2 regions of the Pseudomonas oryzihabitans genome follow, and region 1 is predicted to be linked to the other one. Evidence: predicted binding sites of a transcription regulator. Region 1 holds the regulator's gene; the other holds the start of a gene.

What was found. The regulator FliA, encoded in region 1, starts transcription of late flagellar genes. The targets are predictions, from matches to a motif close to CTAAAGTTTNNNNNNNNNNNGCCGNTAA.
Region 2: the regulator FliA is predicted to act here: its motif matches at 2,684-2,711, upstream of APT59_RS08355 (flagellar protein MotY).

What each region holds. Positions count from the first base shown of each region.
Region 1 is NZ_CP013987.1:3,223,828-3,228,307, forward strand. It holds gene APT59_RS14660 (chemotaxis protein CheA) at 1-1,159, opposite strand, end outside; gene APT59_RS14665 (protein phosphatase CheZ) at 1,186-1,974, opposite strand; gene APT59_RS14670 (chemotaxis response regulator CheY) at 1,994-2,368, opposite strand; gene fliA (RNA polymerase sigma factor FliA) at 2,456-3,196, opposite strand; gene fleN (flagellar synthesis regulator FleN) at 3,193-4,023, opposite strand; gene flhF (flagellar biosynthesis protein FlhF) at 4,116-4,480, opposite strand, start outside.
Region 2 is NZ_CP013987.1:1,832,153-1,836,632, forward strand. It holds gene bfr (bacterioferritin) at 1-360, opposite strand, end outside; gene APT59_RS08340 (bacterioferritin-associated ferredoxin) at 553-768, opposite strand; gene rnt (ribonuclease T) at 887-1,558, opposite strand; gene pyrC (dihydroorotase) at 1,561-2,604, opposite strand; gene APT59_RS08355 (flagellar protein MotY) at 2,747-3,697, shown strand; gene APT59_RS08360 (argininosuccinate synthase) at 3,815-4,480, shown strand, end outside.

The DNA.
Region 1 (4,480 bases):
TACGCACCAGCACCAGTTCGCCGACCATGTTCATGATCTCGTCCAGCCGCGCGGTATCGACCCGCACGGTGGTCTCCGCCTCGCTGGTGGGACGCTCGCCTGCCGCGGCAGGTGCCGCCGGCTTGGGCGCAGCGACCTCGGCGGCCGGTTTCGGTGCCGGTGCTGGGGCCGGGGCCGGAACGGGCTGAGGCGCGGCGACCGGTGTCGGCGCAGCGGCAACCGGTGCAGCTACGGGCTCGGCGGGGCCACTGAACCTGCCCTTGCCATGGAGTTCATCGAGCAGGGATTCGAACTCGTCATCGGTGATCTCATCACCACTCGCCGCCGCCGGAGCAGCCGTGACGGGTGCCGATGCGGCCGGCGCAGGAGCCTCGTTCGCGACGAACTTGCCCTTGCCGTGCAGCTCGTCGAGCAGGGCTTCGAATTCGTCATCGGTGATCTCGTCGCCACCCGTGGCGGCTGGCGCAGGTGCCGTGGCAGCCACCGGAGCCGCCGCTGGCGCCTCGTTGAACTTGCCTTTGCCATGCAGCTGATCGAGCAAGGCCTCGAATTCGTCGTCGGTGATGTCCTCGCCACCGGCGGCACTGGCGGTTTCCGCAGTGGCCCCCTGGTCGGCACCCGGCTCGCTGCCTAGGGCATCGAGCAGGTTTTGGAAATCGGCATCGCTCAGTTCCGGCTCGGCAGCCGCCGCGGCGGTCGGAGCGGGCTCTGCGGCAGCGACCGGGGCAGCAGCCACGGGCGCAACCGGAACCGGCGCCGGCTCACTGCCGGCGGGTTCGGCCAGGCGGGCCAGGGCCGCCAGTAATTCAGGCGAGGCCGGGGTCGGCTCTTCGCGTTCACGGACCTGACCGAACATTTCGTTGACGGAATCCAGTGCCTGCAGCACTACATCCATCAGCTCGGCATCCACGCGGCGTTCGCCTTTGCGCAGGATGTCGAACACGTTTTCCGCGATATGGCAGCACTCGACCAGGGTATGGAGCTGCAGGAAACCGGCACCGCCCTTTACGGTATGGAAGCCACGGAAAATGGCATTCAGCAGATCCATGTCATCCGGGCGGCTTTCCAGCTCGACCAATTGTTCGGACAACTGTTCGAGAATCTCGCCGGCCTCTACCAGGAAATCCTGGAGGATTTCTTCATCGGCGTCGAAGCTCATTCCTGCACTCCCCAAGAGGGTCTGGGTCAAAAGCCCAGACTGGATAGAAGATCGTCGACGTCGACCTGAGCGGCCACGACGTCTTCACGCTTATCGGCATGAATCTGCGGACCTTCACCCTTCATCGTCTTTTCTTTTCGATTCTGTTCGATCAGCGCGGTGTGATCGTGACTGAAGCCGGTATAGCGATCGACCTGACTGGCCATCATCACCAGCTTGACGAGGTCTTTCTCGATCTGCCCGACGAGATTGACGACCCGCTTGATCACCTGACCGGTGAGATCCTGGTAGTCCTGCGCGAGGAGAATGTCGTTGAGCTTGGCCGACAGCTGCTCGGCACTGCTCTCGCTGTGGCTGAGGAAGGCGTCGACGCGCTTGGCCAGTTCGCGGAATTCGTCCGCGCCCATTTCCCGGCGCATGAATTTCTTCCAGTCGGCATGCACGGCACGGGCCTCGTCGCCGAAGTTGCCTACCAGCGGTGCGCTCTCCTCCACCAGATCCATGGTCCGGTTGGCGGCGTTCTCGGTCATCTTCACCACGTAGGAGAGACGATCGGTGGCATCGCTGATCTGGGAGACCTCTTCGCCGGCCATGCCGCGCGGATCGATCTCGAAGTTGACGATGGCATTGTGCAGCTCGCGGGTCAGCTTGCCGACTTCCTGGTAAAGACCCCGGTCACGCAGTTGATTGAGCTCATTGATAACATGCACGGCCTGGGTGAAATCGCCGCTTTCCAGGCATTTCACCAGCTCTTGGGCGTGCTGTTTTAGATTCGACTCGAAGTCGCTGAAGCTGTTGGTGCCAAGCTGATCCATAACGTCCCCGCGGCTTTCTTCAGCCGTTCACCCGCTCGAAGATCTTGTCGATCTTTTCTTTCAGCACCTGGGCGGTGAAAGGCTTGACCACATAGCCATTCACGCCGGCCTGAGCGGCTTCGATGATCTGCTCACGCTTGGCCTCGGCGGTCACCATCAGCACCGGCAGGGTCTTCAGGCGCGCGTCGGCGCGGACCTGGCGCAGCAGGTCGATGCCGGTCATGCCAGGCATGTTCCAGTCGGTGACGAGAAAATCGAAGTTGCCGCTCTGCAGCATCGGCAGTGCGGTATTGCCGTCGTCTGCTTCGGCGGTATTGGTGAATCCCAGATCGCGCAGCAAATTCTTGATGATGCGTCTCATCGTGGAAAAATCGTCCACGATGAGGATTTTCATGTTCTTGTCCAAGTCGACCTCCGTCCTAATCCGCACACACGCCACAAGGCGCGTCTAAGCAATCGTAGTAGCCTGAGTACCAGCCGGTTAACGCGAACGCCATTCCGCCAGCCGCGCCCGCAGGCGTGCCGCGCATTGACTGTGAAGTTGGCAGACACGTGACTCGCTCACACCCAGCACCTCGCCGATTTCCTTGAGGTTGAGTTCCTCGTCGTAATACAGCGAGAGCACCAGACGTTCACGCTCCGGAAGATTGGCGATGGCCTCGGCCAGGGCCTTGCGGAAGCGCTCGTCTTCCAGACCGCGACCGGGCTCGAGTTCATGCGAACCACTCTCCTCGAGCCCATGCTCACCACCCTCCATGAGGTCGTCGAAGCTGAACAGGCGACTCCCCATGGTGTCGCCAAGGATGCCGTAGTACTCATCCAGACTCAATTTAAGTTCGGCCGCGACTTCGGAATCTTTAGCGTCACGACCAGTGCGCGCTTCCACTGCCCGAATGGCGTCGGTGACCATGCGCGTGTTGCGGTGCACCGAGCGCGGCGCCCAGTCGCCCTTGCGGACCTCATCGAGCATGGCACCGCGGATGCGGATGCCGGCGTAGGTCTCGAAGCTGGCGCCCTTGCCGGCGTCGTATTTGCGCGAGGCCTCCAGCAGACCGATCATGCCGGCCTGCATCAGATCTTCGACCTGTACGCTCGCCGGCAGGCGCGCCAGGAGATGGTAGGCGATGCGTTTCACCAACGGCGCGTAGCGGTTGATGAGCTGCTCCTGCTGGGTACGTTCCGAGGTTTTGCTGTACATGCGAAGCCCGCTGGATGCTGTCATGCGTGGGTACCGATGGCTGGTTGCACAAGGCGCTCGACAAAGAACTCGAGATGGCCGCGCGGATTGGCGGGCAGCGGCCAGCCATCGACTTTCTGAGCCACCGCACGAAAGGCCAGTGAGGCCTTGGCACGCGGAAAGGCTTCGTACACGGGGCGCTGTTTCTGTACCGCTTTGCGCACCGCTTCATCGAACGGAATGGCGCCCACGTATTGCAAGGCGACATCCAGGAATCTGTCGGTCACCTTGGTCAGCTTAGCAAAGAGATTGCGGCCTTCCTGGGGTGTCAGCGCCATATTCGCCAACACCCGGAAACGGGTGACGCCATGGTCGCGATTGAGCAGCTTGATCAGGGCGTAGGCATCGGTGATGGAGGTGGGCTCATCGCACACCACGACCAGGACTTCCTGGGCGGCGCGGACGAAGCTGACCACCTGGTCGCCGATGCCGGCAGCGGTATCGACGATGAGCACGTCGAGGTTCTCGCTGATGTCGCTGAAGGCCTGGATCAGACCGGCATGCTGGGCCGGCGTCAGATTGACCATCGCCTGGGTGCCCGAGGCTGCCGGGACGATGCGGATGCCGCCCGGCCCGTGCAGCAGCACGTCGCGCAGCTCACACTCGCCGGAAATGACGTCGGCCAGGGTGCGCTTGGGCGACAGCCCGAGCAGAACGTCGATGTTGGCAAGGCCCAGGTCGGCGTCGAGCAGCATGACGCGCCGCCCGATATCGGCCAGGGCCAAGGCCAGGTTGACCGACACATTGGTCTTGCCGACACCGCCTTTACCGCCCGTGACCGCTATGACTTGGACGGGATGCATGCTACCCATTGCCTGATACCTTTGATTGAAATCCGTCACACTTTAGACCAAGTGCATTTGGCGTGCCCAGGCATGCGATGCACCACTACCGTTCGTCGGCGCTAACCGGCGCGGCGGGCATTGCTCTGATACAGGCCGGCGAACATGCCGGCCATGGTTTCTTCGCTCGGCTCTTCGGACGCCTGCAGGCTCACAGCGCGGCTCACCAGCTGGTGGCTGCGAGCCGGATGCAGATCGTCCGGGATGCGCGGACCGTCGGCGATGTAGGCCACCGGCAGGCGCTGGCTGATGGCCAGGCCCAGGGCTTCGCCGAGGCTGGCGGCCTCGTCCAGCTTGGTCAGCACGCAGCCGCTCAGGCCGCAGCGCCGATAGCTGTGATAGGCCGCCTTGAGCACCTGGCTCTGGCTGGTGACACCCAGCACCAGGTAATTGCGAATCTTCAGCTGGCGGTTCGCCAGGGCTTCGA
Region 2 (4,480 bases), 1.4 Mb from region 1:
GAGCATGTCGCGGCTCACGTAGTCCCGCACGCTTTCACAATAGGTGATGGCTTCACGCAGGTCAGCCACGGCGCTGATCTCCAGGCGCAGGTCGCACTGGATCATCTCCTGGGTGTTCTCGCCGATCATCAGCTTGCCCAGATCCTGCAGGTTGGGCAGGCCTTCCAGGAACAGGATGCGCTCGATCAGGCGATCGGCGTGCTTCATCTCGTCGATGGATTCCTTGTACTCGTGATGACCCAGCTTGCGGATACCCCAGTCGTTGTACATCCGCGAGTGCAGGAAATACTGGTTGATGGCCACCAGTTCGTTGCCGAGGATCTTGTTCAAATGCTGGATGACGGTGATATCGCCTTTCATGGCCGGACCTGCAAATCGGGTGGGATTGCCGGCAGTCTGAGCGTGGAAGGGCCCTTTGTCAAAAGCTTAAGTTGTTGAAAAATCGACGAAAATCGAACGGTAATCGAAAGCTTTTCCATCCTTTCCGTAAGCGTTTGATTAGACAATAAAAAAGCCGGACACAAGGTCCGGCTTTTTTTGCAGGGATGTCGCTCAGGCGCGCGGGACGTCCAGGGCGTAGGCGAGCTGCTGGGCACCATGCAGCTCACCGAGGGTTTCCTTGACGACCTGCTTGGCGAGGCAGGCGCACTTGCCGCACTGGGTGGCGCAACCCGTGCTTTCCCGGACTTCCCGATAACTGCAGCAGCCTTCATAGATGGCTTCGCGAATATGCTTGTCGGTCACGCCACGGCAAAGACACACGTACATGGATCGCCTGCTGTATGAGTGGAGGTGCCGCCAAAGCTAATGACAATGAGAATGATTGTCAAAGTTGTAGGCGGCAAAATCTCATTAAAGGCGTCCTTGGCGACAGGCGGTTGTCAGATCAGTCCAGGTCGACCCAGCCGCCCATTTCCCGCCACCGATTGACGATGCCGCAAAACAGCTCGGCGGTCTTCTCGGTGTCGTAACGGGCCGAGTGGGCTTCACGATTGTCGAACTCGATGCCGGCCGCCTGGCAGGCCTTGGCCAGTACCGTCTGACCATAGGCCAGACCGGCCAGGGTGGCGGTATCGAAGCTGGAGAACGGGTGGAAGGGGTTGCGCTTCAGGCCGCAGCGCAGCACCGCGGCATTGAGAAAGCCCAGATCGAAGCTGCTGTTATGGCCGACCAGGATGGCTCTCTTGCAGCCGCTGGCCTTGAGCGACTTGCGTACACCCTTGAAGATCTCGCTCAGCGCCTGCTCTTCGCCCACTGCCATGCGCAGCGGATGGTCGAGCTTGATGCCGGTGAACTCCAGCGCCGCAGCTTCGATATTGGCGCCAGCGAAGGGCTCGACGCGGAAGAAATAGGTGTGATCCGGATAGAGCACTCCTTCCTCGTCCATGGCCACGGTGGTGGCGGCGATTTCCAGCAGGGCATCGGTGGCGGCGTTGAAGCCGCCGGTCTCGACGTCGATCACCACCGGCAGATAGCCGCGGAAGCGGCGCGCCATGGGGATGCGCGAGTCGGACATGGGCTGGCTGGCATCCAGTTCGTCGCTGAAGGTCTCATCCATGCTCATACGCTCACCTCCAGACGCCAGCGCAAGGTCTCGCCCGCGCGCAGGGGAACCACCTCGTGATCGCCAAAGGGGAGGGAGGCCGGCGCCTGCCAGTCCTCGCGCACCAGGGTCACGGTCTCGGTGTTGCGCGGCAGGCCATAGAAGTCAGGGCCGAAGTGGCTGGCGAAGCCTTCCAGGCGGTCGAGGGCGTCGCGGCTCTCGAAGGCTTCGGCATAGAGCTCGAGCGCACCGTAGGCGGTATAGCAGCCGGCACAACCGCAGGCCGCTTCCTTGGCGTGACGGGCGTGGGGCGCCGAGTCGGTGCCGAGGAAGAACTTGGGGTTGCCGCTGGTGGCGGCGTCTAGCAGGGCGCTCTGGTGGGTGTTGCGCTTGAGGATCGGCAGGCAATAGAAATGCGGCCGGATGCCGCCCACCAGCATGTGGTTGCGGTTGTACAGCAGGTGATGGACGGTGATGGTGGCACCCACGTTGGCCGGGGCCTCGCGCACGAAGGCAGCGGCGTCGCCCGTGGTGATGTGTTCGAACACCACCTTCAGCGTCGGGAAGCGCTGGACGATACGCACCAGGTGCTCGTCGATGAATTTCTTCTCGCGGTCGAAGACGTCCACCTCGGCATGGGTGACCTCGCCATGCACCAGTAGCGGCAGGCCGATCTCGGCCATGGCTTCCAGGGTCGGGAAGAGGTTGTCGAGGGAGGTGACCCCGGAATCGGAGTTGGTGGTGGCTCCGGCCGGATAGAGCTTGGCGGCATGCACGAAACCGCTGGCCTTGGCACTGCGCACGTCTTCCGGGCTGGTGCGATCGGTGAGGTAGAGCACCATCAGCGGCTCGAAGCGGCTGCCCACCGGACGTGCGGCCAGGATGCGCTCGCGGTAGTCGGCGGCCTGCTCGGCATTGCGCACCGGTGGTACCAGGTTGGGCATGACGATGGCGCGACCGAATTCGCGGGCGGCGTCGGCGACGGTCTGCGGCAGGGCGGCGCCGTCGCGCAGGTGAATGTGCCAGTCATCGGGACGGGCAAGGGTGATCCGGTCGGTCATACGGGATTCCAGGCTGCGGGAAAGTGGGGAAATGCTACCGGAAAAGGGGGTAGCCGGCACCCGTGCAGCGGGATCGCGCTCAAGTTTTCCGCGCCCTTGACCGATATGAAGCCCAGGTACTTTTTTCTTTCCGGAGCTCGACGTGCGCCCGCGTTACCTCTTCCTTTCCTGTCTGCTGCTCGCCGTTCCGGCCTGGGGGATGACCTTCCAGAGTCGGCTCGAGAGCGTGGAGTGGAAGGTGGAGGGCGACATCTTCGCCTGTCGGCTGCTGCAGCCCATCCCGCGCTTCGGCAGCGGTGGTTTCCTGCGCCGCGCCGGCGAGGCCACGGTATTCGAGCTGCGCCCCAACGGTCAGTGGTTGCCGGTGGGCAGCGCCAGCCTCAAGGCCGCGGCGGTGCCCTGGAAGCCGGGCCTTGGCGACATCAGCCTCGGCTCGGTCAAGGTGGTGGAGGGGGAGCAGGCCCTGACGACCAGCGCGCAGCAGGCTCAGCGCCTGCTGGCGGGATTGATGGAAGGGCGCATGCCGCAGGTCAGTCGGCCGGGTGCCCTGGATGACCGCGTCGAGGTCCGGCTGCTGCCCGTGCACTTCGAGCCGGCCTACCAGCAGTTCCAGGCCTGTACCCAGAAGCTGCTGGCGGTCAACTTCGAGCAGATTCGCCATTCCCAGGTCGGCTTCCCGGGCGGTGGCGATACCCTGGACGACAGCGCCAAGGCCAAGCTCGATCTCATCGACGAGTACCTGAAGGCCGATCCGACGGTCAACCACGTCATCGTCTCGGGCTACAGCGACAACCAGGGCACCCGGCTGGACAATCGCCAGGAATCCCGGCTGCGTGCCATCGCCGTGATGGAGTACCTGAAGACCAAGGGCTTCCCCGCGGAGCAGATCGAGTTGCGCTTCTTTGGCGAGCAGTATCCGCTCGCACCCAACAACAGCAAGACCAACCGGGCGCTCAACCGGCGCGTGACCCTGGTGTTCTCGCGGGTGCCGCCAAGCAGCGAGCCAGCGGCCGCGCCGACCACCAGTACCGCGGCCAATCCGAGTGAGCCACCGGCGCCGACCCCCGCCCCGCCAGCCAAGCCCAAGGGCTGATCCGCTGCAACCGCATGTCGCCCAGACATCAGAGTGCGTCGCGCCTCTGTAAAAGCGGCGATACCACCAGTAGAATTACCGCTTTCCGACTCAATGCAACACACGGGAGCGAACGGCATGGCGGATGTGAAGAAGGTAGTCCTGGCGTATTCCGGCGGCCTGGACACCTCGGTGATCCTCAAGTGGCTGCAGGATACCTATAACTGCGAAGTGGTGACCTTCACCGCTGACCTCGGCCAGGGCGAGGAAGTCGAACCGGCACGCGCCAAGGCCCAGGCCATGGGCGTCAAGGAAATCTACATCGACGACCTGCGTGAAGAGTTCGTCCGCGACTTCGTCTACCCGATGTTCCGCGCCAATACCGTCTACGAAGGCGAGTACCTGCTGGGTACGTCCATCGCCCGTCCGCTGATCGCCAAGCGCCTGATCGAGATCGCCAACGAGACCGGCGCCGATGCCATCTCCCACGGCGCCACCGGCAAGGGCAACGACCAGGTGCGCTTCGAGCTGGGCGCCTATGCGCTCAAGCCGGGCGTCAAGGTGATCGCCCCCTGGCGCGAGTGGGACCTGCTCTCCCGCGAGAAGCTGATGGACTACGCCGAAAAGCACCAGATCCCGATCGAGCGTCACGGCAAGAAGAAGTCGCCGTACTCCATGGATGCCAACCTGCTGCACATCTCCTATGAGGGTGGCGTGCTGGAAGACACCTGGACCGAGCACGAAGAAGACATGTGGCGCTGGACCAAGTCCCCGGAAGCCGCGCCGGACACCCCGACCTACATC